Regions from separate parts of the Leuconostoc garlicum genome, predicted to be linked through region 1. Evidence: predicted binding sites of a transcription regulator. Region 1 holds the regulator's gene; each other region holds the start of a gene.
The links. The regulator Rex, encoded in region 1, represses fermentation and respiration genes when NADH is low (regulators of the CRP and FNR family bind a similar motif). The targets are predictions, from matches to a motif close to TTGTGAANTANTTCACAA.

Region 1 (10,472 bases):
AAGGCAATGATTACGACTAAAACCATTGAGATAATAGACATATGTTAAACACCTTTCCTAATCAACGTTTCAAAAGTCTTATTGAACGTTAGCTTTTTTAATCAAATCAAACAAGTTGGCCTTGCTATCACTTGGCACCTTGCGGACGTCGAATTCAACACCCAAGTCGCGCAACTTTTCAAATGCTTCAACGTCTGCCTTGTCCATTGATAAGACCTTGTTGACCATCGTTTTACCTTCAGAATGCGCCATTGAACCGACATTAAGTGTCTTAATTGGCACACCGCCTTCAACGGCACGAAGCACGTCTTGCACAGTTTCAAACAACAAAAGTGCATCAACGCCACCGAAACGATCGTCCTTGGCTACTTCTTCCATCTTGCTGATCGGCACGATGTTAGCCTTCACACCGTTTGGCGCTGCTTGCTTGATTAAGTTCTTACGCAATTCATCATGGGCAACCGCGTCAGATACAACGATGATACGGTTAGCCTTTGAATATGGCGTCCAAGCTGTTGCCACTTGACCGTGCAACAAACGTGTATCCAAACGTGCCAAATTGATGTTGATGTGACCTGGCTTCAAACCATCAGTCGCGTCAGCTTTAGCTTCCGCCTTTTCTGGCGCTGCTGGCTTTGCTTCTTCTGCTTCTGGCACTGACTTAATACCGTCTTTTGAGACTGGTACCAAGTACTTCGCCAAATCAGCTGCTGAATTCATGCCTAGACGGCCGCCGTAAGCTTCAATCAACATTGGCAAGTTCAACCCAGATACGATCGCAACGTGTTCTGGATTTTGTTGTTGGATGAGGCTGGCACGGTTAAACGGTGAGCCACCCCATAAATCAACCAAGAACAATGTGTCATCGTCATTATCAAACTTTGCCAAGGCATCTTGATAATGCTTATCTAAATCGTCTGGTCCTTCAGTCGGCTGGAATGTCACGACTTCAACGTTTTCTTGTTCACCGAAAATCATTGAACCCGACATGATAATGCCTTTTGCAAAGTCACCATGACTAGCAACAATAAGATTAACCATCGATAATCTCCTTCTCAATAAATGTTTACTATACGATTATATAGGAATTTAATCGCGATGTAAACGCTTTCACAATATATTATTGCCGTTATTGTTTACAGTCAATAGTATACATCTTTTGTCCTGAAAAGTAAACGCTTTCATTGCATTTTTTCAATTTTTTTACACCATCTTTTCTGAAAACAGATCTATCTTTAATTATCGAGATATGAGAGTTCTTGTTCACGATAACTTGTTGGCGTGACAAAGCTGACAATCACTTCACCTTGGCCCGATAATATATAGTTGCCAGTATCCTTTAACATGATAAAATTATCGCCTTTTTTAAGGTGATAGGTCGTCCCTTCAGCCGTCAAAGTTAAGTCACCAGCAATCACATTAAACAATTCGTAATCATGGTGCTGGTTGAAATGACTTTCCCCACGAACGGACAACTTATCAATGGTGAACTTAGGCGATGTCAATAAACGCGTTAAAATCGTTTGATCTTGCAACCGCGTTCTCTGGTTCAAAATCGGATCCACGTGAGGTGCTTTGGTCACACTGAGTGCGGCATCAATTTGTAATGGCCGTGGTTGCTGCGTTGTCGCATCCACACGATCAAAGTCATAGAAACGATAAGTTGAATCAGAACTTTGTTGAATTTCTAAGGCTAATACACCAGCACCCAAGGCATGAAAAGTCCCAGCCGGCACATAAAAGAAATCCCCTTTTTGTACCGGAATTGTGCGCAGTAGCTGTGACCATTCACGTTCGTCAACCATTGTTTTTAACGCTGCTTTAGTCGGCGCGTGATGCCCGTAATATAACTTGGCGTCAGGTGTGGCATCTAAGATATACCAACTTTCCGTCTTGCCAAAGTTCTCGGATGATTGCTTATCATTCGGGTGTACCTGAATCGATAGGTTTTCCTGGGCATCTAAAATTTTGGCTAATAGCGGAAATGCCTGTTCTGGATCATGCCCACCAAATAATTCTGGTCGTTCTGTCCACAACTGAGCTAAATCTTGCCCGGCAAACTCACCTTGCGTAATCTTTGAGACCCCATTGTCATGTGCGGAAATTACCCAGGCCTCGCCCACGTGGTTGGATGGCAACTGGTAGCCAAACGTCGCTAGTTTTGTCCCACCCCAAATTTTTTCCTGTAAAGCTGGTGCTAACATCAGGATTGTCATAATAGCGTTTTAATCTCCTTTTTGATGATTTTATATACAATGATAATAAAATTGTATGCGCTTTCATTTTATCATATTTTGGCTGTTTTTGGCGGTATCTTCCTATTTGTCTTGTCCACATAAAAAGACTAAACACTGCTACGTGTTTAGTCTTTTTACTGTCGTGTAACATTATGATAGGCGAAAGCCTTTTTGTTTTGGATAGTTGTTCAAACCCGTATAGTCACGTGGTCGTGTCAAAAGTTTCGTATTATTTTGCACCCAAGAACTAGCCACACCCCGATCGGCATAATAGGTTGTCATCGTTTGATCATATGCCGTAACGGCTGCCACCATTTGGTCTTGATCGTAATGATCTTTCATCCACATCCCAGCCATTGGCAACTTTGGCTTAATGCCAGGCTCTTGTGCTGGGTAACCAATTGAAAAGCCCATGACTGCTTTCACGAACTTTGGTAATTGTAAATGTCGTTCATATAATTCAAAGGCGCCCAGTGCCCCAGCCATGGTGACACTGCCCAAACCAAGCGCTTCTGCAGCCACTTGAGCGCGTCCCAAAGCAACACCAGCCGACACAATACCACCTTCTAACATGGCATACGTCGATAGCCGTTCTTCAGCTAACGCACGGACTTCCGGCGTTAAACCAATCAAGTCTTTATTAAAGTCGACGGCCACCACAAAATAACGGGCGGCACTTTCAATATAAGTCATCCCGACTTGTGCTGTAATTTCCGCCTTCAATGCTTGGTCCGTAATTTCAATAAAGGTGACCGGTTGGTAATTATTCATGTTTGGTCCGGCATTGGCGGCAGATAAAATCGTTGTCACAATGTCATCGGTGACCGGTTCATTCGTATAAGCACGAATTGAACGATGATTATTTAATAAATCTAAAACTGGATTTGACATGTGTTGTTGTCTTGCAACGCGCAACAAACCTGTGTTGCAAGATCCTTTCGTTTTGTGATACATAGATTTTACCATTTTTTTATGATAAAATGATAAGAATATTAGTGGAGGCAGTTATGCAATTTGGACGATTCCGGATCGGTTTACGGACGCTAAAAACAGCCGTGGCGGTTATGTTAATCATTGCCGTTTATTATTGCTTTAACCGTCCCCCTTTTGTCGCTGCTTTAGCGGCTGTCTTTGCCTTACGTGAAAGTTGGGATAAAACGCTGAGCTTTGCTAAGATCCGTTTAATTTCAAACACTGTTGGTGGCTTGCTCGCCTTGGTCTACTTTCTCATTTATACGCAAACCGACCATGCTGACTGGGTCGCAATTATCATCCTCCCACTGCTTGTGATCATCACCATTGTTTTCTTAGATGGTTTTAATTTTAATAGTGGGGTTATCGGTGCACTTGCTGCTTTATTGATGATTGCCTTAAATATTCCAGCCGGTGCAACGGTTGTCTACGTGATTGATCGTATTGCAGATACATTTGTGGGGGTTCTAGTGGCTATTGGTGTGAACCGATTTGCTTCACCGCAAACAAAAAAGAAGGCGTAAACCTTCTTTTTTGTTTGCGATCATTTATGACGTGCTAGCTAAACCAAAATAATCTTCGATCGTGGCTAACACCCCATCGTTAACATTCGTATTCAAAGCACGCTTATCGACGGCCTGCAACATAAATGGTTCGGCATTTGGCATCACATAGCCATGTTCATATTTTTGCAACATTTCTAAATCGTTCCCATTATCACCAAAGGTCATCACTTCACGATCTAAAATATCATAGTAGTCTTGCAAAACTTGCAACCCAGTTGCTTTGTCGACCCCTTTGCCCAACACATCAACAGAACCAAATCCTGACCCCGTTGCATGAAGTTCATCACCAAAGACTTGCCGCAATTCAGCAACGTGTTGTTGCACTTCATCATTGGGCCAAACAAATGTCACTTCTAAAATATGGTCATCAACTTCCATCAATTTTTCCACTTGCTTCACATTTGGATAAAACTGAAAGACCATATCAGCGACCGGACCTGTGGCATGGTTAGAGACATACGTTGCCTTATCACCCGTCATAATAATAATATTTTCAGCTGATTCAGGATTTTTGGCATTCCATTCAATGACTTGATGTAATTGTGCTGGTGACAAATGGACAGAATAGAGTTGCTCATCTGGTGTTGCTACCATCGCCCCATTTGATCCCACAAAATTGATTTCATAGCCTTTCGCAATCGTTGGGGCAAAAAGTTGTTGCAAGTTTTTAACTTGCCGGCCCGAAGCCGCTACAAAGCGGACATCCTTTTCTTGAAGCTGATCCAAGACACGTTCAAAACGATGACGATTATACGCATCATTTTCTGTCAAAAAAGTGCCGTCCATATCAGAAGCAATCATTTTGATGGTCATTCACAACACACTCCTTTTAAATATCCGTCGTTTACTAAAACAAATTTGTCGTGCACAAGCCCTACCTACATATCTTGTCAACCACGCCATGAATTAGCCCACAATGTTTTAATTATAGCATAGTCTTGAATAACTAAAAAAGCCGCCAACGGCGGGTTATTTAAATTGTTCAAGATACGTTTCGTAGGCTGTTTCATCCACAACCCAATCCAGTTCACCAATATATTCAGCTTGTGGATCATGATAAGCAAAGCCGTGCTTAAATTTATAGAGGCCATCTTCGGGCACAAATTCCCCAACACCACCAAAGTCGTATTCGACTTTGCCAAGTGCCAGACCCCATTTTAACATTTCCCATTGCACAGCATATGGGCCATAGTGCTTCGCATATTGCCGGTCAGAACCAGCATACATATACCAGATCTCATCACCATAACTAAAGCCAATGCCACTGGCAATCACGCGACCTTCAAAGTGTGCTAAGAACACTTTAAATAAGCCGGTACCAGCCCATAATTGTTGCATGCGCAAGAAATAATCAATTGGTCGGTGGGTAATCCCTTGTGCCGCAGCCATCATCACATAAGTTTCAAAAAAGGCGCGCACATCTGCTTCAGAATCACCAGCAGTCACGGTAACGCCATCTTTGGCCGCGCGACGGATTTGGTTACGATAATCACGCTTGAAGTGTAACATCAGTTCTTCTTCTGTCGTAATTGGTGTCGCACCCTCACCACGACCATCATAATACAACACCACATTTTTGCGTGGTTGAATATTGCCATGCATGTGGTGAATCTCACGATTACGTGTCACAAAGCCAGCCGCTTGATATTCGGCATTCAACGCATCGCTATAGGCCACTTCAGGGTCCAAACGAATGAGGAACACATTATCCGGCAAGGCTGCCAAAGCTTCTTGGATCATACTTTTAATCAACGCCACATTATGAATGTCGCCAATCGGTCCGCGACCAGCATATCCCAGCAGCTTACCCGGCACAGCTTCAACCGTTAACACCGTTAATACCGCATCAATTTGCCCTGCCGTTTCATGGTAAACATAAACATGGCCCCAATTCGCTTTGAGTTCACCCCATAGCGGGTCTTGGGTCACCTGCCCACGTGGATCTTCTCGAACAAAACGTTGATACGCCTGTACTTTTTCTTGATCATTTAAATCTAAAATCGGCATGTTAATTATTATCCTGTCGTAATTGAACCATAGTTTTCAATAAAGTAAACCAATGTTTGCAATTCATTGGTCAAATCCACATTTTGCACACGCACGCCGCTTGGCACCGTCACACGCAAAGGTGTAAAGTTCAAAATCCCTTTAATGCCAGCATCCACGAGTTCATTCGTGATTTCTTGGGCGACACCTTGTGGTACGGTCAAGATGGCAATATTAATCCGTTGCGCAGTAATCTGCTCTTTTAATTCAGTCATTGAATAAATCGGCACACCAGCCATAATCGTGCCTGCACGTGACTTATCCACGTCAAAAGCCGCTGAAATACGCATGTTAGAAGACTGGTGAAAGTTAAAGTTAAGCAAAGCTTGCCCCAAATTTCCAGCACCAATTAACGCCACATTAATGAGACTGTCTTGATCCAACACATTGGCAAAGAAATCCAGCAACGCCTTGACATCGTAGCCATAGCCACGCTTGCCTAAGGCACCAAAATAAGAAAAATCACGACGAATCGTGGCCGCATCAAACTTAATTGCATCACTTAATTCAGCAGAAGAAATGCGGTCAGTCCCCGCATCGTGTAAAAATGTTAAATAGCGGAAATAAATCGGCAAACGCTTTGCGGTCGCACGCGGGATTTTAGGTTGTGTCATAATTTTCTCCAGTGTTAATGTCGTTATTATCATGCTTGTTTCACCAAACGCAAACGTGATGGTCTGATGAAATCGGCACCTTAGATTACTTTGTGAACTTTTGCATAACTATTGTACCACAAAAATAAGGATCGCAACAAAAGATCGTGATAGATTCACAATCTTATTACGATTATATTAGTTCAAAATCTAAGCCTGGATCAGTATTTAAGTCTAAGCCCGCAAAAATACCTTGTTTGTAATTCCAGTAGCCTGCTGCCCCAATCATCGCGGCATTATCACCCGTATATTGCCGTGGCACAGGAATATACGTTGTTTCTGGAAATGATGCCAGCAATGCTTCTAATGTTTCTCGTAATTGTGAATTAGCCGCAACGCCACCAGCCAAGATAAAACTTTTAACCGGATAGTCTTGTAAGGCGCGTTTCGTTCGGCTAACCAGCGCATCCACAACCGCATTTTGAAAACTCGTTGCTAAGTCATATTGATCAATTGTTTCACCCTTTTGCTCGGCGTGATGGACATAATTAATGACCGCACTTTTTAAGCCAGAGAAACTAAAGTCATAATTATCTTCATGCGCCATAGCAGTGGGAAACTTAATCGTTGGTTGCCCTTTGTGCGCCATATCATCAATGGTTTTACCCGCTGGATAAGGTAACTTTAACAAACGGCCAACTTTATCGAAACTTTCTCCTGCCGCATCATCACGCGTTTCCCCTAACACGGCAAACTCATTTTCGTTTTGCATGAGGACCAGTTCGGTATGGCCGCCAGACACCATCAAAGCTAAGGCTGGATAGCGAATTGGCTGATTAAAGTTAGCCGCTGCAATGTGACCGGCCAAATGATTGACCGGCACTATTGGCAAGTTATGGGCCAACGCAAATGTTTTTGCGCCCATTAAACCAACCAGTAAAGAACCTACCAAGCCAGGCCCATAGGTCACCGCCACCGCATCAAGCTCTGCTGGTGACACGTTAGCTGTGGCCAACGCATCATCTAACACGCGTGTAATCCATTCAATATGGTGTCGACTGGCGACTTCCGGCACAATACCACCAAAACGTTGATGGGAATTGATTTGTGTCGCCACGGCGTTACTTAGGACAATATGGCCATCTTCCACAATGGCAACGCTGGTTTCATCAGCGCTGGATTCAAATGCTATGATTTTTGTCATATTTATGCGTGTAAGTGGTTACCTTGGTAACCACTTACATTTTCCTTTCCATCATGATCGCGGCATGACCATTTTTATAATATTTCTCACGGCGATGATAAGGTGAAAAGCCCATCTTGTCATACAGCCGAATCGCTTGATGATTTAACTCGTCGACTTCCAATAAAAATCGGGCAACATCCGGCAAAGCCAACACGGTTGTTAATAGTGCTTGCGCAATACCTTGCCGTTGATAATCTGGTTGGACCGCGATACTGCTAATTTCAACTTCATCTAATATCTGGGTAATCCCAATAAAACCACCAGTCGTTACAAAATAACGACTGCGAGGACTTGTGAGTTCATGTTCAAAGACTGTTTTTGGCCAAGGAGACGGTTGAAAGGCCGCTTGGGCAATACGATAGATGGTTTCACTGTCTTCAATTGTTGCTGGTTGAATTTTCAAGTTGTTTCACCATTGACACGGCATCTTCATGATCACCGAAATAATACCCTTTTTTGATACCTGTTTGTTTAAAGCCTAATCGTTGGTATAAGGCAATCGCCCCATGATTAGAAGCGCGTGCTTCTAACGTCATGGTTGCAACCCCGACTGCAGTCGCAAATTGATGAATCTCTGACAAAATGGTTGTGCCTAAACCATGACTTTGCCAAATTGGAACAACCGCAATATTGGTAATATGCATATCACGCTGATCTCTTTGATAGGCAACCCCAGCAAAGCCAATAACTTGCTGGTGACGCTCAATCACTAAGTAGAGGCGAATATGTGGCCGCGACAATTCGCTAAGAAAGTCACGCAATACCCACGGCGCGACACCAGCATAAACTGCTTCCTCAATTCTAACCAATGTGTCAATATCAGCGATTGTGGCGCGACGTAACACAAAGTCATATCCACTGACTGTCATCGTCTTGGTCACAAATCGCGGTAAGGCAATCGGTAATTTAGGTTGGTGATTAAACTTCAAAAACATAATTTTCGGGATTATCCTCACCAGGATGCGCAGCAAGCCAGTTCAACTCCGCCTGGGTTTTCCTTAAATAATTAGGATTAAAGTGCGCCACATCAGCGACAGGTTGCGCTTTGAGACCGAGTGTAACAATGCCATGCCCGTCAGGTAAGCTGTCAGCGGGTGTTAAAATCGTCGCTCGGTCACCAAATGCCGCCTGTAACGTGGGCACAAATTCTGTGGTTTCTCCCACAAAAGTAATTGGCTCATCACGTGTCTGCAGCCAAGTTACCAAATGATCGATTGGTTGATGTGCATCAGCTAATACAGCACTATCATTTAAATAAACGCCCGCAAAAACATTATTATTGCGCGCATTAAACAGTGGTACTACTAAACCAGGATTGGTCACTTGCGCAGCCAACACGGCTAAGCTAGAAACACCTACAAGCTCGGCTTGCAACGTGTTAGCTAACATTTTAGCAACAGTCACACCAATTCTAAGCCCAGTAAATGACCCTGGTCCTTGGGCAACCACAATGCGGTCAATATCACTGAGCGCCCATTGTTGTTCAGCCAGCGTTGTTTCAATGGCTGGCAATAACTGAATCGAATGATTCCGCGCTTCATTCGTTGTGAACACGCGTCGTACGTTATTATCTTCCGCCAAACTCACCGTGAGTGGTTGGTTACTTGTATCAAAGGCTAAAATCTTCATAGGTTATATTTTAACACAAAAAGACCGCCAATCGGCGGTCTTAAAACTTGTTCTAGTCAATTGCTGATTCAACTAATGCAATGACTTCGTCATTTGTTTCGGCATCCAAAGCTTTTTCAGCCAACAACTTCATATCAGCAGTATTCAACTGCTTCATTAATGCACGTGTTTGCAAAATAGATGGGGCACTCATTGAGAATTCATCCAAGCCCATACCCATCAACAATGGGACAGCGATTGGATCACCAGCCATTTCACCACACATTGCAACAAACTTACCTTCTTTATGAGCGGCAGTAATCACATTGTTGATCAAACGCAAAATCGATGGGTTATAAGGTTGATACAAATAAGCAACCTTATCGTTACCACGATCTGCAGCCATTGTATAACCAATCAAATCGTTGGTACCAATTGAGAAGAAGTCCAATTCCTTAGCAAACTTATCAGCCAACATGGCAGCAGCTGGAATTTCAATCATGATACCTAACTTGACATCACCCATTGCTACACCAGCTTCTTCAAGCTTGGCACGTTCTTCTGTATAAATTTGCTTTGCGGCACGGAACTCAGGCAATGTGGCAATCATTGGGAACATAATCCACAAATTACCAAAAGCTGAGGCACGTAGCAACGCACGGAGTTGTGTCCGGAAAATTTCTGTTTGATCCAAAGAAATACGGATCGCACGATAACCCAAGAATGGGTTTTCTTCTTCTGGTAACTTCCAGTAGCTCAAGTGCTTGTCGCCACCAATATCCATGGTACGTACTGTCACTGGCTTACCAGCCATCTTTTCGACAACAGTCTTATAAGCTTCAAACTGTTCTTCTTCAGTTGGCAAGTGATCTGATTCCATGTATAGGAATTCAGTACGATACAAACCAATGCCTTCAGCACCATTTTCCAAAACGGCAGGCATGTCTTTTGGTGAACCAATGTTGGCACCCACGACAAATGTCTTACCATCGGCACTAACTGATTGTTGATCTTTCAACAAGGCCCATTCAGCACGTTGTGCTTGATAATCAGCCGCCTTTTGTTGGTAACTGGCCAATGTGTCGGCATCTGGGTCGACAATCACATCGCCCGTCAAGCCATCAACAATCACCATGTCACCAGCTGCCACTTCTTTTGTGGCAATTTCAGTTCCCACGACAGCTGGAATTTCCAACGTCCGTGC
Region 2 (10,472 bases), 320 kb from region 1:
AAAACGGTTACATAAAAACCGAGGCATCACCCTCGGTTCACTTCTTAATCAAATGCGGCCGCACCACGCGTCGCAATCACGTGTTGATACCAATAAAAACTGTCTTTGCGTCGCCGGTCAAATGTCCCCTGACCTTGGTCATCCATGTCAACATAAACAAAACCATAGCGTTTAGAAAACTCCGATGTCCCTGCTGACACCAAATCAGTAATCCCCCAAGTCGTGTAACCCAAAAGTTCAACGCCATCTTGAATGGCTTCATACATTTGTTGAATATGTTGCTTCACATAATCAATGCGATACTCATCATGAATCTGACCATCAGCTGTCACCGTATCAAGCGCTCCTAAACCATTTTCGACAACAAACAGCGGTACTTGATAACGATCATACAAATAATTTAACGTGATGCGCAAGCCAACCGAATCAATCTGCCAGCCCCAATCTGAACTCTCTAAATACGGATTGGCCTCACCGTTAACAAAATTACCCGATGTTTTTTCAATATTTGCGCCTGGCTCAGGACGCGCCACCGTGCTCATATAGTATGAAAATGACATAAAGTCAACTGGATTAGCCGCCAATATTGCCTCATCTGAAGGTGCCATCTGCAAATTGATGCCATTTTCAGCAAAGAAACGCTTAGCATAGGCAGGATACTTACCACGTACCTGAACATCTGAATAAAATAGATTTTCGTGATCCAACTTTAAGGCTTGCAAGACATCTAGTGGATTAGGTGTTGCCGGATAAGCTTGCATTCGCGCCAGCATCATCCCAATTTTCAAATCAGGGTTCAGCTCATGCGCAAATTGTGTCACTAAACTAGAAGCGACAAACTGATGGTGCGCTGCTTGGAACCGATCTTGTAGGGTATACGCGTCATCATCTGACAGTAAAGCACCGCCCACGTAACCAGACACCCCGATAACATTGATTTCATTAAAAGTTAACCAGTACTTCACTTTGTCTTGATAGCGCGTGATTACCGTTTTGGCATACTTGACAAATAAATCAATTACCGCGCGATTCTGCCAACCACCATAATTTAACGCAATCCCAATCGGCGTTTCATAGTGCGATAGCGTGACCAACGGTTCAATATTATATTTGCGTAATTCATCAAACACTGCATCATAGAATTGTAAGCCAGCTTCATTGGGTGCCGCATCATCCCCATTAGGAAAGATACGTGACCAAGCAATCGACAGTCGAAACGTCTTGAGTCCCATTTCTGCATATAACGCAATATCTTCTTTGTAGCGATGATAGAAGTCTGAACCCCAACGCTTGGGATAGCGTCCCTCTGCATCATTTAAAGCTGCCAAGACCTTTTCTTTGCTCATTGGTGCTGTAAAATCGAGTGCGGTCTTACGATCCTTGGGATCAATGGCTACCGCCGTATCCGACGTGGCCGGCCCACGCCCACCATCTTGCCAGCCGCCTTCAAATTGATTGGCCGCGGTGGCGCCACCCCAGAGAAAGTCTGTCGGAAATTGTTTCGCTTGCATATTAACGCCTCCTTATTTTTTCAGGAAAATTAAGTCACTTGCTGTCGTGACAGTCGGTTCATTGGTCGTTTCAATTGCGACATATTGTGGCGAATTTGTCACAATAACTGGGGTTACCACCGGATAGCCCGCAGCTTGAATGGCCGCAACGTCAAATGATACTAGCTTTTGACCTGCTTTCACGTGATCGCCTTGAGCAACGTGTGCGGTGAAATGTTGGCCATTTAATTCCACGGTATTCATGCCAATATGGATTAACAATTCAGCACCATTTTCTGTGACAAAGCCAATCGCATGCTTGGTCGGGAACAAAATCTTTACTTCACCTGCTGTTGGTGCCACAATTTCTCCTTGGCTCGGATCAATAGCAATCCCTTGTCCCATTGCTCCCGAAGCAAAGACTTCATCGGCTACGTCTGCCAAAGCAACTGTCTTACCAGCCAACGGACTCTTGATTGTTTCACTCTGTAGTTCGACCTGAGCTGATGTCCCTTGAGTACTTGACGTCGTACCGGCAGTGGCTGGGACTGACTTATCGTAAAGCTTTGGCACTTTGACAAACATCATCCCCACAAAGCTGAGGACAATCGCCAAAATGGTGCCAATAATCATGTGCATCACACCCGTCAAACTACCATTTTGTCCAATATAAGATGGATACATGAAGATACCCAGGCCACCGTTGATGTAAGTCAAGACCTTAAAGTAACCAAGATAGGCCCCGACAATACCTGAAGAAATAATAGAAACAATAAATGGCGTTTTCATAGGTAATGAATAACCGTAAATCGCCGGTTCTGTCACCCCAAAGATGGATGAAATAATAGCTGGGATAACCCCTGTCTTCACCTTCTTTTCCTTTGTCTTAACCCAAACACCAGTTAATGCACCTGTTTGAGTGAAGTTTGGTAAAGCAGCGGCCGCCATCAATGGTGAATAACCCGTTGTTGCAATTTGCGTGATAATCAATGGGACAATACCCCAATGTAAGCCAAACATGACCAAAATCTGCCAACCCGCACCCATGGCAAAACCATACAGAATTGGGCTCATGTTATAAACAGTGACAAAGAAAGCGCCGACGGCGTTAGAAGCCGTATTAGCAATTGGTCCAACAACTAAGAACGTCAACCACAACGTGACAAAAATCGTCACCATTGGGACAAAGAACATCTTCACGTTATCATGGGTGTGGCGCTTCATAAAGTGTTCAATTTTTGAAGCAACATAAATTGCCAAAATAATTGGCAAAACCGTACTATAATAACCACCCGCTGGTATTTGAATCGTCAAGCCCATAAATGGTTTGGCAGCGGCTAACAACTGCGGCAACCCTGGATAAACGAGCGCCCCGGCAATAGCCAACGCCGTGTAAACACTCATTTTAAATTTATTTGCAGCCGTAACGGCTAAAAATATTGGGAGATACTGGAATAGGCCATCCCCAATCGCATTCATCACCACATAGACACTATCAGTCTTTGGCATGCCAGCAGCGGCTAAAATCGCCGTAATGCCTTTTAAAGTACCGGCAGCGGCCAACGCGCCCAAAATAGGTTGAAACAGGTTTGACACGACATCAATAAAGCGATCAAACCAATTCCCCTTTGGTCCTGCAGTGTCTTCGGTATCAGCTGCCGTGTCCCCACCAACGGGGAGATGCCCCACCTTGACGACTTCATCGTAAACATCCGGCACTTGATTCCCAATCACAACTTGATATTGACCGCCAGCTTTTACCACAGTGACAACACCGTCACGTTGTTGCAAATATTCGGTATCAGCCAGACTTTCGTCTTTGAGATTAAACCGCAAGCGCGTTACACAGTGCCGCAGACCATCCACATTTTCACTGCCGCCAACATGCGCTAAAATATCTTCAGCTAACTCTGTATATTTAGCCATCTTTCTTCCTCTATTCCTAAAGCTTTTACTACCTATAATTGTAAGCGCTTTCAATAAAGAGAAATCCAACTTTTTGCGGCTAAAATCGTCAATTTATGAACTTAATACACCCTAACACGACCAATATGCCGCATTTTTGACAAAAAAAATAACGACAAACGTCGTTATGTGAGATGAATCTGTCGCCAGTCAATTTTTTCAAAATTATCTGCGTTTACGTGACGCAATAATTTAGCAATTGTATAATTCTGTAAGCGATTTTTAAAGTCCTGTTCTGCCTCGTTAAAGACACTCAACACGTCGTCAACCGCGACATCCAGTGCTTGTTGCACTGCTACTGTCGGCTGCTCCGATGCTTGACTTAAGAAAATACGATCCGCTAGTTGTGTCGAATGAATGAAACTGCCATCACCCTCAATTGCTTCATAAACATCAAGTAACGTAATATCAGCAATCGGTCGCGCTAACTTAAAGCCACCCTCTTTACTCGCAATTGCTTCAACAATGCCTGCCACCACGAGCTTACGCATCGTCTTCTTCAAATAAGATTCTGACACTTCTAGGCGATTACTCAATAAGTAACTTTTCACTGGTAAACCGCCTTTTTGCAAAGCTAACATGACTAATACCACTAAGCTTTGCTCCACTGCATTTGACATTTTCATAATTCTCTCCATCTCCCCCAAAAATTCCGGCTCTCCACAACCGGCAACTATTAGTTTGTTGTTTCCGTTTGGTTTGGCCAAATCAGCGCATTGTGCTGTAGCTTCCAATGGTAAACGCCCCATGTCAGCACCATTGACACGACACCAATAGTTAATAGCACCGCTAAATCGCCACCAACATGACCGCCAATTGAAATGACTTCACGGAAGGCATGCACTGAATAAGTCATCGGCATCCATGGATGAATGGCTTGGAAGAAGCCATTTGATAACTCGATTGGATATGAACCAGCACTCGCACTTAATTGTAGCACCAACGCCACAATCATGAGACCAGAACCTAATTTACCAAACATAATACTAAAGAGCAAGACAAATTGATTAAAGGCGAACGCGACTACTAAGGCTACAACGTATAGCATGGCCACGTTTTCTGGATGTAAGCCATCTACCAACAGCAATAATGTGGTAATAATAAGCGCTTGCGCAATCCAAACGGGGATATTCACCGTTTGTTTATCGGCCCACCAAGCAAAGCCACTGCGTGGCTTCTTAGCAACTGTCACAAAGTCATAAATTGCACTAAACGTAATCATACCGACAAAGAGGCCAACTGACATCATATAAGGCGTCATCCCTGTCCCGTTATTATCCACATTCGAGTAGTTCTTTTGGGTTTGCTTAACAGGTTGTGTCAAGGCCTTCACGTTACTTGGTTGACTATGAATCTGCTCAAGTTGAATAGCTCCATCCGCAAGCTTGGCTGCTAACGTCATCGTGCCATCTTGCGCTTGTCCCAAAGCAGAAACTGCTTGGGCAGTACCCGTCGTTAGCTGTTGCGCGCCTTGGTCCAATTGACCGGCACCCGTCGTCAACTGACCATTTTTAGCTGTCAGTTGCCCAAGACCACGATTTAATTGCGTGGCGCCAGCAGCAAGTTGCCCATTTCCTTGTGCCAACTGACCAGCACCAGCTTGCAACTGTGCAGCTGCTGTCGTGACTTGTTGTTGACCAGCATTAACTTGACCAGCACCAGTTGCTAATTGTTGCGCTGCTGGCACAAATTGTTGTGATAATAATTGGCTGACTTGCGTTAAGCTACCGTTTAAGCCATCAATGGCCGCTTTATTGCCGGCTTGTGCTTGCGTAACCCCGGCTTGTAATTGCACTAATTTCGTTTTGAAACCATCAAGTTGTGGGAGCAGCGCCTTGAGTTGCGCCAAACTGTTTGCTAGACTGGCTGCAGCTTGGCCACTCTGCGTTAAATGACCTTTCAGGTCATTAGTTGTGGCAATAAACTGTTGGGCAATCTCTGGATTGGCGGCTAGAAAAGCTTGGAATTTTGGATCGTTTGCTAACTTACCTAGTTGCGCTGCATCTGTGCTTGCCCCCGTCAAGCCAGCCTGTAAGTCTTGCCCGGCTTGCGTCATCGCTTGAGTATCAGGGACATCAGGTAATGTGATGGCATTGACAGCATTAGCCAACTCAGCCAACCCCTTTTCTAATTCAGCTAACTTAGGCGCACTTGTCGTTTGCCCTTTGACAATCCCATCACTCAATTCTTGTAACTTAGTGGCTAATTGTTGTGCGCCATCCGCAACTTGTTGGCTTCCAGCTGCTAACTTTGGTGCATTTTGCGCTAATTGCGACGTTCCTGCCGCTAATTGATTGGCACCATTAGCAGCTGTTGCCGCACCACTAGCAAGTTGACCAGCACCACCATTAGCTTGGACGACACCTTGTGTGTACTGTGCTAGACCTGTTGCCAAAGTTGAAGTGCCTTGTGATAAGACTTGCGCCCCATTGTTGAGCTGGCGACTACCGTCAGCTAATTGACCCAAACCATTATTGAGCTGACGAGCACCATCCGAACCAGCCAGAAAGCCTTTTTGAGAAGCTGCTGTTGCTGACAAAATTGTCTTGTTATAGACACTTTGCAGTGAGCGGTTGACACTATCTTGAATCTTAACCGCCGCCGAACTCGTCATCTTTTCTGCAATAAAACTTTGGCCGGCATTTTGGGCAATGGCAATTTTAGCATACTTTGGTTGATCACTTAGTAATGTCCCCGCATTACGTGTAAAGTTTTTAGGAATGGTAATAGTCATATAATAACGACCAGATGCTAAGCCATCCCGAGCCTGTTGCGAAGAGACTTCCCGCAACTTTAACGGTTGTTCTCGCAATAACTTATCCGTTAAGTCTTGTCCCAAATGTTGCGTCTTATCGTTGATCTTGGCCGGCTGATCATTGTTCACAATAGCCACTGGCAAATGATCTAATCTACCGTAGGTATCCCACAACGATGACAAGAAAATTACAGCATAAATACTTGGAATCATGGCAATTCCAACTAATAATAATTTTAATCCACGCAGCTTACCAATTCGCTGCCATTCTTCACTTTGCCAAAACTTCATGCGCTGCCTCTTTTTCGTGTACTTTTTTATCTATGGATATATTATATACACGGATAAGACGAATTGCAAACAAAAAAAGCAAAATTTCTTTTGCTTTCCTGTCATTGCTATTTAGTTTAAATCATGTCAATCAAAAGTTGCTTGATTTCAGCCAAGCTTGGTTGGCGTGGGTTACCAGGCGTGCACTGATCGTTGTAGACAAGGTCTGTCAATTGATCAACACTCTTCATCAAAGTAGCTTCGGTAACGCCGTTTTCTGACAATGTCAAGTCAACGTCAATTGACTTAGCCAAATCCTTCACTGCGGCAATCAATGATTCTACCAATTCAGCATCTGTGTTACCCTTCAAGCCAAGGTAGCGGGCAATATCAGCGTAATCCTTTTGTGCTGTGTATGTTTCATAGCGAGGATATGGTGTGCGCTTCACGTTACCTGTCACAGCATTGAACTTAATCACGTGTGGCATAGCAATCGCGATTGACAAACCGTGAGCCAAACCGAATTCACCACCGATCTTGTGTGCAAGTGAGTGGTTGATACCAAGGAAGGCGTTGGCAAATGACATACCAGCAAGTGTTGAAGCATAGTGCATCTTCGTACGTGCGTTTTGACCTTCCTTTGTTGGGTTCTTTGGATCGTAGTTGTATGATGTTGTCAAGTTTTCAAAAATCAACTTGATAGCTTCCAAAGCCCATGGACGTGTGAATTCTGACGCCATTACTGAAACATATGATTCAAAGGCGTGTGACAAAGCATCCAATCCTGAGAAGGCAACTGTACGCTTTGGCACAGTCATGACGAATTCTGGGTCGACAATAGCGACTTCTGGTGTCAATTCGTAATCGGCCAATGGATACTTCACGTGTGTTTCATCGTCTGTAATAACGGCGAATGGTGTCACTTCAGAACCAGTACCTGATGTTGTTGGAATGGCAACCATTTGTGTCAAACGTGCGTGGTAGAACTTCACGATACGCTTACGGATGTCCATGAACTTTTGTTGCAATTCCATGAACAATTCCTTGATACCTTCTTCGTCTGACAAAATACCTTCGTGACGTGTTGAGTATTCGTACAAGAAGCGACCAATCTTACCGGCATCAAGTGCTGAACCACCACCAAGCAAGATGACAGTATCAGGCTTGAAGTCAGCCATTTGACGTGCAATTTCAACCGCTTGTGACAATGTTGGGTCTGGTTGTACTGAGCCATAGATTGATGTTTCAACTTGTTCTTGACGCAATTCTAATTGACTCAAAACCTTACCAACGAAGCCGAATTGTACCATACCTGGATCGGCCACGATGAAGGCACGCTTAACTGATGGCAAATCTTGCAAATAAGTGATGGCGTTAGCTTCGTAGTAAACTTCCTTTGGCAAACGAATCCACTGTGGCCGGTTACGACGACGCGCCACTGTTTTAATATTAAGCAAATCGTATGTTGACAAGTTGTGAGACAATGAATTCTTCCCCCATGATCCGGTACCAAGCGTCAATGATGGGCGCATAGCATCTGTATAGATATCACCGACACCACCGATTGAATCTGGTTGGTTAACCAAGATACGTGATGCACCGATAGCATCAGCATATTCCTTAATAAATGGATCATCTTGTGATCCGATTTGAATAGCCGCGTTGTGTCCGGCACCTTGATAGTCTAAGAGTGCTTGTACTGTGTCGATAGCTTCTTCACGTGTGTCGACCTTATAAAGTGACAACAATGGTGAAAGCTTTTCTGATGACAAGGCTTCACCGATGTTCTTGCGGTCTAATTCAAACAACAAGACATCCTTACCTTCAGGAATCTTAACACCAGCTTGTTCAGCAATCCAACGACCTGACATACCAGCAACTGGACCAGCAACACCAAAGCCTTCTGCATTTGGCTTGAAGACGAAGTCAGCGATCTTCTTGTAGTCCTTCTTAGGTACCAAGTAAGCACCTTGTTCTTGCAACTTTTGCAAAATTTCATCATAAACAGGGGCTTGGATAACCGCTGAGTTTTCAGTGGCACAGATCATACCGTTGTCAAAACGCTTTGACAACAACAAGTCAGATACCGCACGGTCTGTATCAACAGTTGCATCGATATAAACCGCACCGTTACCGGCACCAACACCCATTGAAGGGTTACCTGACTTCAAGGCTGCGTTAACCATTGATGGGCCACCAGTAGCCAAAATTGAGGCAATACCAGGGTTTTGGATCAAGGCTGTTGTCGCATAAATTGATGGTGTTTCAATCCATTGGATGAAGTTCTTAGGTGCGCCAGCCTTCACCGCTGCTTCATAAACAATCTTAGCAGCGTGTGCTGAAGCCTTTTGTGCTTGTGGGTGGAAAGCAAAGATAATCGTGTTACGCGTCTTTGCTGTCAACATAGCCTTAAAAATTGTTGTTGACGTTGGGTTAGTTGTTGGCACGATACCAGCCAATACCCCAAGTGGTGCAGCGACTTCAACCTTTCCTTGGATTTTATCTTCGCTAATCACACCAACTGTCTTATCAAACTTGATGGCGTTATAAACAGATTCTGAAGCAAAACGGTTCTTTGTATCCTTATCTTCAACAACCCCACGACCAGTTTCGTCGTGTGCTTCGTGCGCCAATAGCAATGAGTTTTCTGATCCAGCCAAGGCCATTGCTGCAACAATCTTATCAACTTGTTCTTGTGTATATGTTGAGAATTCAGCCAAAGCCTTTTGAGACTTTTCAACCAATTCTGCTGTCATTTTTTCAGCTTGTGCTTGTAATTCCGCCTTTTCTTCTGGCGTCAAAGCCTTCTTTGCAGGCTTCTTTTCATTTGCGTCTACCATAATGACTACTCCTTTTATCGTTTGCTCATTTATTAACAATCTAAGTATATAACAGCCTGGTTTAAAATGCAAGTTTTTTAGGAATATTTTTTAAAACGTTGATTAGTCAACGTTTTAAAACAGTTTCATTGCTATTATATTTTTGTGTATTTATATACAATGTTGGTCAAAACGGTGAATTGATCACAAAAATCAATGCTGAAAACAATATAAAAAAAGCGTAGCGCTAAATGTGGTGTACCCCGAAAGTTAAAGCAACTTTCGGGGTTTTATTTATGACTAAAATTTCAAAACAAATTAAACTTCAGGCAATTCAAGATTATCTGTCTGGAAAATATTCCATACGTGGCATTACTGCTCGATATGGTATTGCTAACAGTGTCTTTCGCATGCTTATTGCCGCATACAAAAGTTTTGGATCAGATATATTATTTAATCCACCAGCAATCACACCTGAATTTAGGATTAAAGTGGCATCATGGGCCATTCAAAATAACGCTTCTCATAGCCAAGTGGCTGCTAAGTTCGGCTATACAGGCATTGCCCAAATTGTTTCGTGGAAGAAGATCTATTCACAACTAGGGCCAAATGGGTTATTATCTATTCAAAAAGGACGATCACCTAGAATGGCTAATAAGAAACCTAAGCAAGTAAAACAGCTCACAGAAACTGAAAAACACATTGCCCAACTAGAAGACGAAAACCTACGACTAAAGATTGAAAATGAAGCGTTAAAATTATTAGCCTCGATTCAGCAACGAACCGACAACTCGCAGAAGTAGCTTGCCGGCTCGAGGCGCAATTTAAATTGGTGGCTATCCTAAAGGTTCTGCCAATCGCAGAAAGTACAGTGCATTACTGGAAACGACAGTTTAAAAATGATGACCCTGATGCACCCCTTCGTGCGGCTATTAGGACAATCTGGGAAGCTGATAATCACTACGGTGTGCGAAGAGTGTATTTAAAGTTACGTCAACAACCAGCGTTTAAAGCGGTAAATCACAAGAAAGTACAACGGCTAATGCATGAAATGGGGCTAAAGGGTGTTGGCTACAATAAGCAATCACGTCAGTATGATTCATCCAAAGGACCTGAAGGAAAACGTGTGAAGAACAAGCTTCACCGTCGTTTCAAGACTAATCGGCCATTACA
Region 3 (10,472 bases), 260 kb from region 1:
GTTATTGTCATTGCCATTGTTGGTTTTGCTGCCTTTAAAGGTAGCGAAACCCCTCAAAAGGCCACGAATAAAATTAGCATTATCACGTCAACTGATTTTTACGCCGAGCTTGCGCAAACCGTTGTTGGTGATCACGGCACAGCAACGGCCATTATCAAGCACGATAACATTTCCCCCGAAGACTATGAACCCACAACAGCCGTTGCCAAAAAAGTCAACGGGACTGACATTGTGATTGCTAACGGCTTAGGGTATGATGCTTGGTTGACAAAATTAGCCAAATCATCGCCAAAGTCGCAACTCGTTGAGGTTGGTGAAGATGTTTTACACGACAAAATGGGGCAAAATCCCCATTTGTGGAATGATCCCAACACGATGATTCAATCAGCTCACTATTTAGCAGATCTTTTATCTAAAAAAGATCCCGCCCACAAGGCAGACTATCAAGCCAACGCTAAGAAATATATCGCCAGCTTGCAACCCATCACTGATTTAGTGACCCAGCTGAAAGCCAGGTCTAACCAACAAGACGTGGCCCAGACGGAACCAGTCTTTGAATACATGTTAGATGCCCTCGGTTATCACGTCATGGATAATGATTTTTCTGAAGCGATTGAAGAAGGTAACGACCCTTCACCGGCAACCTTATCTGCTTTGAAAACAGCGATTACGTCACACAAAATTGCCTTCATTGTCAATAACAAACAAACAACTAGCTCAACGGTAAGCAACATTATCGATCTCGCTAAGGCTAACCATATTCCAGTTGTCAACGTCACAGAAACTATTCCAAATGGTGAACACTACGTCAGTTGGAAATTAGCAGAACTCAAACAAATTGAAGCCATCATGAAATAACATCACAACCGTGCTACGAACAGTTGTTCAAAAAGTGTTATACTACCATTGAGTGCAAAAGCTTTGCTAACTTTTGCAAAAATAGTCCCGTCATTTGATACGAATTTGACGTGGTTTGGTAGCATCTATGCATGGAGGTAATGTTTATGGCACTGACAGAGACTTATACATTGGCCAATGGGGTTCAAATCCCAGTTATTGGTTTTGGTACCTGGCAATCAGCGGACGGTGATGTCGCCTACGACGCAGTCAAATGGGCACTGGAAGCTGGTTATCGACACATTGATACAGCCGCAATTTACGGCAACGAAGCTTCTGTTGGCCGTGCAATCAAGGATTCTGGGATTGCCCGTGACGAACTGTTTGTCACGACAAAACTTTGGAACGATGGCCATAGTTACACGGCAGCCAAAGCCGCTTTGGCCACATCATTAGAAACCCTTGGTTTGGATTATGTTGATTTGTATCTGATTCACTGGCCTAATCCAGCCGCGGTGCAAGAACAAGGGCCGCAAGCTTGGGAACAAGCCAATGCGGAGACTTGGCGCGCCATGGAAGAAGCCTACGCTGACGGACAAGTTCGCGCAATTGGCGTATCCAACTTCCAAATTCATCATTTGGAAGCACTAGCGAAAACGCAAAAGATCGCGCCAATGGTGAACCAGAGCTTCTTGAACCCTTCTGATGAACAAGCTGAATTGGTCGCTTATGATAAAGCGCATAATATCTTAGACGAAGCTTACTCACCATTAGGCACCGGTAAGCTGGTACACTTACCACAAGTTGCTGATTTGGCCGCTAAGTACGGCAAATCTGTGCCACAAATCTTGATTCGTTGGTCATTGGAAAAAGGCTTCTTGCCCTTACCAAAATCAACGCACCAAGCTTACATTCAAGCTAACTTAGACGTGTTTGACTTTAGTCTCACTCCAGAAGACATGGCCACATTAGATGCCTTACAGGGTGTTGGCGGCGCGCACACAGAGCCTGATACAGCAAATTTCTAACCGATTAACCTACAGTTGTTTCACGTGAAACAACGCAAAAGGCGGACGACCAATTGGTCGTCCGCCTTTTTATAAGCTGTGCTTAAACTGAGCGCTTTTTGAAAATCCAATACGCCACACCATACATCAGCACAATATCAATCAAATAAACCCAAAGTACGGTTGTTTGTGGCAAATGGACGAGGTCTTTGAATGCCGTCTTTGGCAATTCAAGCATCGCAATACCGAGATAAATATTAAACGGATTCCACTTCATGATTGGCGCCATTTCAATCAACAACGCCGATAAACTCGTCAAAATCGGTGTCCCAACAATCATGACCACACCCAAGCCAATGGCTGCGCCAGAGCTCTTGACGAGGTTTGTAATGAGCAACACTAAGGCCGCAATAAATATGATTTGTAGCATCGTGATAACAAATGTCTGCCCCATCACTTGCCAACCGGTTCCCATGTCGTTTAACTTGGCCTGCAAGTTCACTTTAGGAACGAAAATTACTTTGGCCAACATCGTCCCTAGAAACGCCGTGACAAACAACCCTAAATAAACACTGAGATTTAACAATAGTTTGCTGGCAAAGATTTGCCCGCGGCTAAAACGCCGTGAGAGTAAGGGGCGAATCGTCCCAAAGCCAAACTCTTGTGACACGCTTAAAGCGGTAATAATAATCCCATCAAAGACGATATACACTGTTGCCTGCCCAAAATTTGCCACGACCTCACCTGTACGTTGTGTTTTAAAAATACCCATGACTGCCAACGGGAAAAGAAAGCTCAAGGCTAACCAAATATACAGGCGATTCTGTTTAAATGCCTTATAATACTCCTGTTTCATCAATGTTAACATCTCTTATTCCCCCTTCTCGTCATGCGCCAATTTGTCCAACAAGGTGCGTTCCAAATTACCCGTAACGGTTTGAATCGCCGTAATACTAATGCCGGATTGATTGATAGCCGTAATGACTTGCTGCAATGTCTCCGCCCCTGCAATTTCAATTTGCCCATCAACAGCTGTTGCCGTCCAACCTTTTGCCGCAATTAACGCACCCACAGCTTGGTTATCTGAGGTATCAAACAACCAACGTGTCTGGTCTTGGTCGAAAAATGCCGTGATTGTGGCCGTTTCAATGATTTTACCGTTGTTGATGATGACCACATCATCCACCAGTTTTTGTAGTTCATCTAACAAATGACTGGAAATTAAGAAGGCAACCCCTTCGTCTGCCAATGTGCGAATCAAAAGCCGCAAATCATGAACTGATTGCGGATCCAAACCGTTCATGGGTTCATCTAAAATAACCAACTTTGGATGACGAATAAGTGCGATTGCAATCCCCAAGCGCTGCTTCATCCCCAAAGAGAATTGCTTGGCTTTTCTTTTACCAAAATTAGGCCCGTCAATTTGTGTTTTCCGCATCAAATCCTGGAAATCTGCCGGTGTTTTGGTATCCATGGCATAGAGCTTTAAGTGCTCTAATGCGGTTAAATTAGGATAAATAGCGGGATATTCAATTAAGTTCCCCATTTTATCCAAGGCTTGATGATGACTAAACGTAATGGGTTGCCCATCAAACATAACACTGCCTGAATCATAACGCATCAAGCCAGTAATCGCGCGCATGGTCGTTGATTTACCGGCACCGTTTGGGCCAATCAAACCGACAATCCGGCCAGCTTCTACCTGAAAGCTGACGTCCGTCATCGCCATTTTCTTACCATAACGCTTATTAACATTTTTAACTTCTAATAATGCCATTTTTCCCCCTCAATACTGCAATTAATTAGCGATCCCAAGTCATTTTAAATCTTGGCTTAAAGACAAATGCAAACGTGATACCTGCCAAAATGACCGGTATAATCATGGTGCTGATGACCACCTTCACATCAATAGACCCAACATGGCTCATCAAGGTTGTCAATTCCGTTGCCGCAAACACAAAAATAACAATTGGCCAACGCAAATAACGAATCCGAACAGCTTCTTCGGTTGTTTCACCACTAATTTTTTTCGCCAACAGATACCCAATACCAAACAATACCAAGCTAGCCAGTAACCTGATGGTCAAATCCAACAACATATTCTTCTGCCAATAAGTTTCAATGGTACTGAGTGGTTGCCCCATCACAGCCACCGTAAATAACAGCCCCACAACCTTCATCCAATTAGGCCCAATCACGGTATAGATAATGGCGGCAATACTAGCAAAAAAGAAATAACCCAGGGCAAAATTCAAACTTGTCGTCATCAAGCCTGTCATATTAACTGGTTGTATCACGAACAACATCCCAATCGTCACCAAAAAGCCGACGACAATTGGCAAAACAACTAATAAGAGTACCCGCGAGAGAAACAATTCACCACGGGAAACGCGTTGCGTATAGAGCCACACATCCAACCGGCGTGACTGGTCTAACAATAACGAGAGAAAAGCCACAATCAACCAACCACCAGTGAGCAAGATGCCGCTTTCAGCAATAGCTGACAATTGATGTTGCCAAAGGAATGAGCCGACTTGTAGTCCCATCAGCCCCAATCCCAAAATGAACGCTAACAGCATTTGATCCTTTTTAATGTGCGCATACAGTTGTAATGCTTGCTTCATTCTGCCACCTCCAATTCTTGCTGCCAAGCATAGGCTTCTTCTGCAAAGCTCGCTCGAAAAACATCTTCACTCCCAACAGGTAGTTCTTCCACAAATTTGAAATCTTGTCCTGCTAATCGAATCCCAATGTCTTCCGTGAAATCATTGAAAACAATCGTCACAATATGGCCCGTTTGCGCAATAATTGTCCCGCTCTCCCGTAAGAAACTTGGCAGTTCATCACCAGCAAAGGCTAATTGATATTTTCTAATATTTTTATTTTCTTCAATGGCAAACGTCCGATCAATCGTATGATCTTTGAGGAGCAAAACACGATCCACTAGGGTATCTAAATCGACTAAATTATGGGAGGCAATCAACACCGTTGTTTGGTGCGCCGTGACTTGATCGACAATAAGTTGTTTCACTTGATCGCGAATTAACACATCGAGTCCGTCTAATGGTTCATCCAATAAGACATAACGTGCCCGACTCGCAAAGCTTGCGATAATCACAAATAACGCGCGCATACCTTTTGAATAAGTCCGGATACGCTTGTTATTATTTAGCCCAAAACGTTTAATTTCGGCATCATACCAAGTCTCATCAAAGTGACGATACGCCACTTTTAGAATCGCTTTCACTTTTTTGGGAGAATAGTAACTCAACCAATTTTCCGGCATATCCACGTAAAATAATTGATCATGTAAATCAATGGTTTTCACATAATCCAAGCCGTCTAAGCCAATCCGCCCAAAATCCGGCAATAATTCACCTGAAATCGTATCAAACAACGTGGTTTTCCCAGAACCATTTCGGCCAACTAACCCCACAATTTCGCCCTGATGTAACTCAAAGCTCACATTTTTTAAAACATCCTGTTTTTGAATTTTCTTCGAGATGTTTTCAACCACTAACGTCATGCTTCCTCCTCGTGTTCTTCCCCTTGTACGCCATAGCCCAAATCAATCCAGTGCTGCAGCTGCGACCGCGGAATCGCCGCCCGCTTCGCCTCAATGATAACTTCATCCAGTCGCTGTTGAATACTTACCAGCAAGCGCTCATCCGTGGCCGTTGCTTCATGTCCCAAAACAAATGCCCCCTTACCAGCAACCGTTTCAATCACTTGTTGCTGTTCTAGGGCCTTATACGCTTTTGCCACTGTATTAGGATTGAGCCCTTCAATGAGGGCCATTTCTCTCACAGATGGTAACTTATCACCTTGGCGCAACGCCCCAGATGCGACTTGTGATTTAATCCGCCACATGAGCTGTTCGTACAATGGCTGATGCCTCTGAATTTGTCCCATTCACGCCACCTCTTTTTATTTAATTTGCGATAACCGCACTTTTCGTCATGCCAAACCCAACCAACTGTACTACGTGTACTATTGTACATAGTACAGTTGAATGTGTCAACACGTGACAAGCTTACTGCTGGCCACTTTTGCCTCATAAACAACGCAAAAAAGCACCGCAACATGATTGTTGCAGTGCTTTTTTGACAAACGAAACCCCGTATCTGCTTACAATACGGGGGATTATATATCTTTAAGAGTGAGAAGAGAAGAGATTTTTTAGGAGAGAGAATAAATTGAAAATCCACCAGTATTTACAGGGTTTCGTTCTTAATTAATAAGTTTCTTGTTGCTTATCAATAACTTTATTATAAAGACCTAAGATTAAATTTAGTTTAAAATAACTGACTTAAATCCTTTAAAATGTCATAACCCAGCCCTTGATAACTAAAAAACGTCACAAGCTAGACTGACTAGTTTGTGACGTTTCCTTTGTTATTTGACTTCACTTAACTTTGTTGGCACGGTAATTTTACCATCTAAAATTTCTTGTTTAGCTGCTTGTGTTGCGGCCCAAGCATTTTCTGGCATTGAATCACGGGCAATATCAACACCCTTTTGCTTCAAGCCATACGTTACAGTTTGGCCACCAGGGAACTTACCCTTTTTACCGTCTTCGGCGACCAGTTCGATGGCGTTGTCAACCCGCTTAATGGCAGATGCCAACGTGAAGTTAGCCTTTTTGCCATCCTTAGTTGTATAGTTACCATCTTGCTTTTGATCCATGTCAACACCGATGACCCAGACTTTATTGTCTGCTGTGGTGTTTTCATTGATAGCCTTCGCTTCGGCAAAGACACCGTTACCAGTTGCCCCAGCAGCTTGGAAAATCACATCAACGCCACTGGCATACATTGCTGCGGCAATTGTCTTACCCTTAGCTGCATCAGTAAAGGTATTCGCATATTGTGATACGAATGTTGCCTTTGGATTTGTTGCTAACACACCAGCCTTAAAGCCAGCTTCGAATTGTTCAACAACTTCGCCCTTCACACCACCAACGAAACCAATCTTACCTGTCTTTGACACGGTCGCTGCGGCGACACCTGCAAGATAAGATGATTGTTCTGAATGGAACATAATTGAAACGGCATTCTTAGTTGGAACTTTGGCTTCAACCATCGCAAAGTTAGTCTTCGGATTAGCCTTAGCGACTTGATTCATCGCAGGACCACCCATGAATGAAATACCGACAACCAACTTATAGTTTGCTTTCACGGCTTGTTGCAAGTTTGACTTGATTTCCGAATTGTCATTTGAGACAAAATAAGTATAACCATTCGCCCCTTGCTTTAAGCCGTTCTTTTCACCATAACGCTTGATACCAGTCCAGGCTGATTGATTAAACGACTTATCGTCGACACCGCCAGTACTTGTCACTAAGGCAACCGAATAAACATCCTTCTTCTTTGCCCCTGAATTCATAGCAACAGATGTGCCAATACCAATAACTGCAACAGCGGCGACCAGGCCACCAATCAATGTTGAACGCTTCATTTAATTTTCCTCCGACTATATATCTCTCTGTATATATAGAAATTATTTGTGTTTTGCCAAGCTTGGCTTAAATACACCGTCAACTATCATACCAGTAATTTTTTCTCAACGCAATAAGTAATTTTAACTTCGTGACCAATAACTGGTTCCGATTAACGTATTTTTTTGATTGGGGACACAGTGGCTAATTAAAGTTTTAAGCAATCAATTTATTTGTTTGACTTTTCACAAACAAACGTATGTACTTACTTATTGTAATAAACATCACGAACAATCGTGACACAATAAAGGAGAGAAGATTATGATTTTTTGGTTACGTCACTCAAAAGTGGCAATGTGGGGATTAACGATACTACGTATCTACCTCGGTTTCGGTTGGGCAAAAGACGGGTTTGAAAAGCTTACTGGCCCTAAGTCTTTCGATGCATCAGGCTTGATTATGAGTGCCATTAAGCACCCCGTCACCGATCCAAGTGGTGCAAAGGCATTCCCTTGGTATGACTGGTTCTTGTCAACATTCACCAATAACGGTCACAACACAGCATTCTTTTCATTTTTAGTTGCTTGGGGTGAACTATTGGTTGGCCTTGGTCTCATTTTCGGGACATTGACGATCGCTGCTAGCTTCTTTGCACTTGTTATGAATTTCTCATATCTTGGTGCTGGTGTTGTCTCAGTCAACCCAACTTATATTTTAATCGGCAGCTTGCTCTTGGTTTCTGGTTACAATGCAGGTAAGATTGGCTTGGATCACTGGGTAACACCATTCCTTCGTTCAAAGTTTCCTTTCCTCAATAACGATATTAAAGTCAACTAGGACTTTAAGCCATTTTAAAAAGACCCTCTGGGGTCTTTTTTGTTTGCCAATGCGTTTATCTTGTCGCACAGTAGACGCATTCTGTATAATGAGCGTAACAACTAAACGTTAGAGGTGTATGATGCAATTCAAAGACAAACCTTATCACTTCATCCCCGCCACGGTGCCTGAGTCAGCGCATACTGTTATTCGCGACGTGGCTTATGGCCCCGATTCGCGACAACAGTTAGACATCTATTTGCCTGCTGGTCAGCAAGATTTCCCAGTTATTCTTGATTTATATGGTGGTGGCTTACTTCGCGGCCAAAAATCCTCTTTTAAACTCAACCCCAGTTTACGCTTTTTAGCTGCTGGTTTTGCGGTGGTTAGTATGGATTATCGCCTCAACACCGCTACACATAATCAGTTCCCTGAACAAATTGCCGACATTAGTACTGCCATTCATTTTTTGGCCCAACAGGCAACAGATTATCAATTAGATATGACACACCTCACGCTCATTGGCGAATCCAGTGGCGCCCAATTAGCCGTGCTTGCTGCTGCCAGTTTTTCAGCCGGTGTGCCATTAGGCACCCTATCATCAGCAGATATTGCGACTTTACCGGAAATCAAGCGTGTCATTGGTCTATATGGCCCTTATCAAGTCGACCAAATGACGCAACAGTTCCAACAGCTCGGCATAACCCCCCAGTTTCCAGAAACCGGTACAGCTGATGCCTTTGAAGGCATCATGTTAGACCATCACGCACCAGAAACGGCTCCGGCTCTTGTTAAACAGGCGAATCCTGCGACGTATTTGACACCAAAAATGCCACCGCTTTTCTTAATTGCCGGCAAGAAAGATCCCGTCGTCCCTTATTTACAGAGTGTCGATCTCGCGCAACGTTACCAAGCCGCCACATTGCGCCCAGCCACAACCCTTTGGGTGCCTGGCGGTGTCCACGGCCCAACTGATTATGATACCGATGCCATCTATCAACAAAAGTACGCCTTTATCACAGCAACACCAAAAAACGACGCCTCATACTAGGCGTCGTTTTTTGCTAATAATTGTAAAATTGTGCGTGAGACACCGTCATGGTTATTATCAGCCACAACCGGTAAAAAGTCCCCCACTAAAGTCGTTTTGGGCATGATGAAAGGATAACCCACATGCGTTAACATCTCAACATCATTACCTCCGTCACCAAACGCAGCAACATGGGCCATCTCAATCCCTAAGTGATCCGCTAAGACTTGCAACCCTACCGCCTTATTCACACCAGCAGGCACAATATCAATCGCCCCTGTGCCAGTTTCGGTCACATGGACAGCATGTCCCAATGCTTGCTTAGCAGCAGTATAAAACTGTAATTCATCAAAGTCACGCCAATTCATCGTGACTTTAAAGATTGGCTCCGCAATGTCGGCAACATCGTCAAAAATGACAATATGTTGAAAATACTTCAGGTGCTTATCCATGACAACATTGGCAAATGCACGTGGGATATAAGCCGTATCATCCGTGGAGTAAACCACCCCTTGGTCCGGTTTTGGTTCAAAGTTAGCAATTAAGGTGGCAATTTGCGCTAACGTTGCGCGCGGGATCGCCCGTTCATATAACACTTGGCCATCACCAGTCACAACCCGCGCACCATTATTTGATACAAAATTAATGCCGTCATTTAAAAAGCCTGCCATAATGCGATTAATGCGTGTCTGATGGACACCGGTAGCAATCGCAAAGGCAATATGCTGGGCTTTAAGTTGCGTGAGGACAGTCCGAAATAACGCATGATCAAACGTCTTATCATCCGCTAAGAATGTCCCATCTAAATCTGTTGCAATCAGCTGAATGTTTGCCATGAGTCGTGTATTCCGCTTCTATTTTTTCGCTCTCTAGCAGTCGTCTATGTCTATTTTTAGTTTACCACATTTATATCATGACAAATGTGACTAAGTACTTACGCATACGCTAGAATACGTTGGGCAATCCAAGCAGCCTCACGTAAAATGACCGTATTGACGCCAGGACGTGGAATCACCGTCCCAAACCACTTGAGGCCTTCAAGCGTAATACCATAAATATACAAATGTGGCACTTTATTGCCATTTTGGTCAATCACTTCAAAAGTTTGGCGATCAAATGTCGCAGCGCCTAACTGATAAGTTGACCCGTCTGCGCGTGTCCGAGTTGGTTGCACGAGCAGTCCTTGTTGGCGCAAGTTTTCAATAACTGGATTTCTTGAGATCCCAATATCTGTTGCCCCCAAGCGTGCTTCAATCAAGGCATTCCCACGGAATTCTTGTTGGCGGGCGTCGCGGGCAACAAATTGTTGGCCCTCAGTGTCAACATGAATTTGTGGCGCTGTCAC

Region 2: adhE (bifunctional acetaldehyde-CoA/alcohol dehydrogenase) is a predicted target of Rex. The motif match lies at 9,463-9,480, and genes of this name have one in related genera.
Region 3: A9176_RS02420 (DoxX family membrane protein) is a predicted target of Rex. The motif match lies at 7,515-7,532, and genes of this name have one in related genera.

What each region holds. Positions count from the first base shown of each region.
Region 1 is NZ_CP016329.1:746,817-757,288, reverse strand. Features, by position in the region: gene A9176_RS03955 (PTS mannose/fructose/sorbose transporter subunit IIC) at 1-41, opposite strand, end outside; gene A9176_RS03950 (mannose/fructose/sorbose PTS transporter subunit IIA) at 79-1,041, opposite strand; gene A9176_RS03945 (type I phosphomannose isomerase catalytic subunit) at 1,236-2,216, opposite strand; gene A9176_RS03940 (nitroreductase family protein) at 2,388-3,128, opposite strand; gene A9176_RS03935 (aromatic acid exporter family protein) at 3,245-3,733, shown strand; gene A9176_RS03930 (Cof-type HAD-IIB family hydrolase) at 3,758-4,588, opposite strand; gene A9176_RS03925 (lipid II:glycine glycyltransferase FemX) at 4,745-5,782, opposite strand; gene A9176_RS03920 (redox-sensing transcriptional repressor Rex) at 5,791-6,438, opposite strand; gene tsaD (tRNA (adenosine(37)-N6)-threonylcarbamoyltransferase complex transferase subunit TsaD) at 6,608-7,618, opposite strand; gene rimI (ribosomal protein S18-alanine N-acetyltransferase) at 7,653-8,063, opposite strand; gene rimI (ribosomal protein S18-alanine N-acetyltransferase) at 8,038-8,595, opposite strand; gene tsaB (tRNA (adenosine(37)-N6)-threonylcarbamoyltransferase complex dimerization subunit type 1 TsaB) at 8,579-9,289, opposite strand; gene ptsP (phosphoenolpyruvate--protein phosphotransferase) at 9,342-10,472, opposite strand, start outside.
Region 2 is NZ_CP016329.1:428,924-439,395, forward strand. Features, by position in the region: gene A9176_RS08700 (glycoside hydrolase family 1 protein) at 45-1,511, opposite strand; gene A9176_RS08705 (beta-glucoside-specific PTS transporter subunit IIABC) at 1,524-3,416, opposite strand; gene A9176_RS02130 (RrF2 family transcriptional regulator) at 3,581-4,081, opposite strand; gene A9176_RS02135 (YhgE/Pip family protein) at 4,132-6,501, opposite strand; gene adhE (bifunctional acetaldehyde-CoA/alcohol dehydrogenase) at 6,618-9,320, opposite strand; gene A9176_RS02145 (transposase) at 9,596-10,102, shown strand; gene A9176_RS02150 (IS3 family transposase) at 10,132-10,472, shown strand, end outside.
Region 3 is NZ_CP016329.1:483,283-493,754, forward strand. Features, by position in the region: gene A9176_RS02380 (metal ABC transporter solute-binding protein, Zn/Mn family) at 1-858, shown strand, start outside; gene A9176_RS02385 (aldo/keto reductase) at 1,005-1,865, shown strand; gene A9176_RS02390 (ABC transporter permease) at 1,948-2,712, opposite strand; gene A9176_RS02395 (ABC transporter ATP-binding protein) at 2,716-3,621, opposite strand; gene A9176_RS02400 (hypothetical protein) at 3,647-4,468, opposite strand; gene A9176_RS02405 (ATP-binding cassette domain-containing protein) at 4,465-5,370, opposite strand; gene A9176_RS02410 (GntR family transcriptional regulator) at 5,367-5,756, opposite strand; gene A9176_RS02415 (BMP family lipoprotein) at 6,240-7,301, opposite strand; gene A9176_RS02420 (DoxX family membrane protein) at 7,603-8,118, shown strand; gene A9176_RS02425 (alpha/beta hydrolase) at 8,240-9,148, shown strand; gene A9176_RS02430 (HAD-IIB family hydrolase) at 9,145-9,963, opposite strand; gene A9176_RS02435 (FAD/NAD(P)-binding protein) at 10,062-10,472, opposite strand, start outside.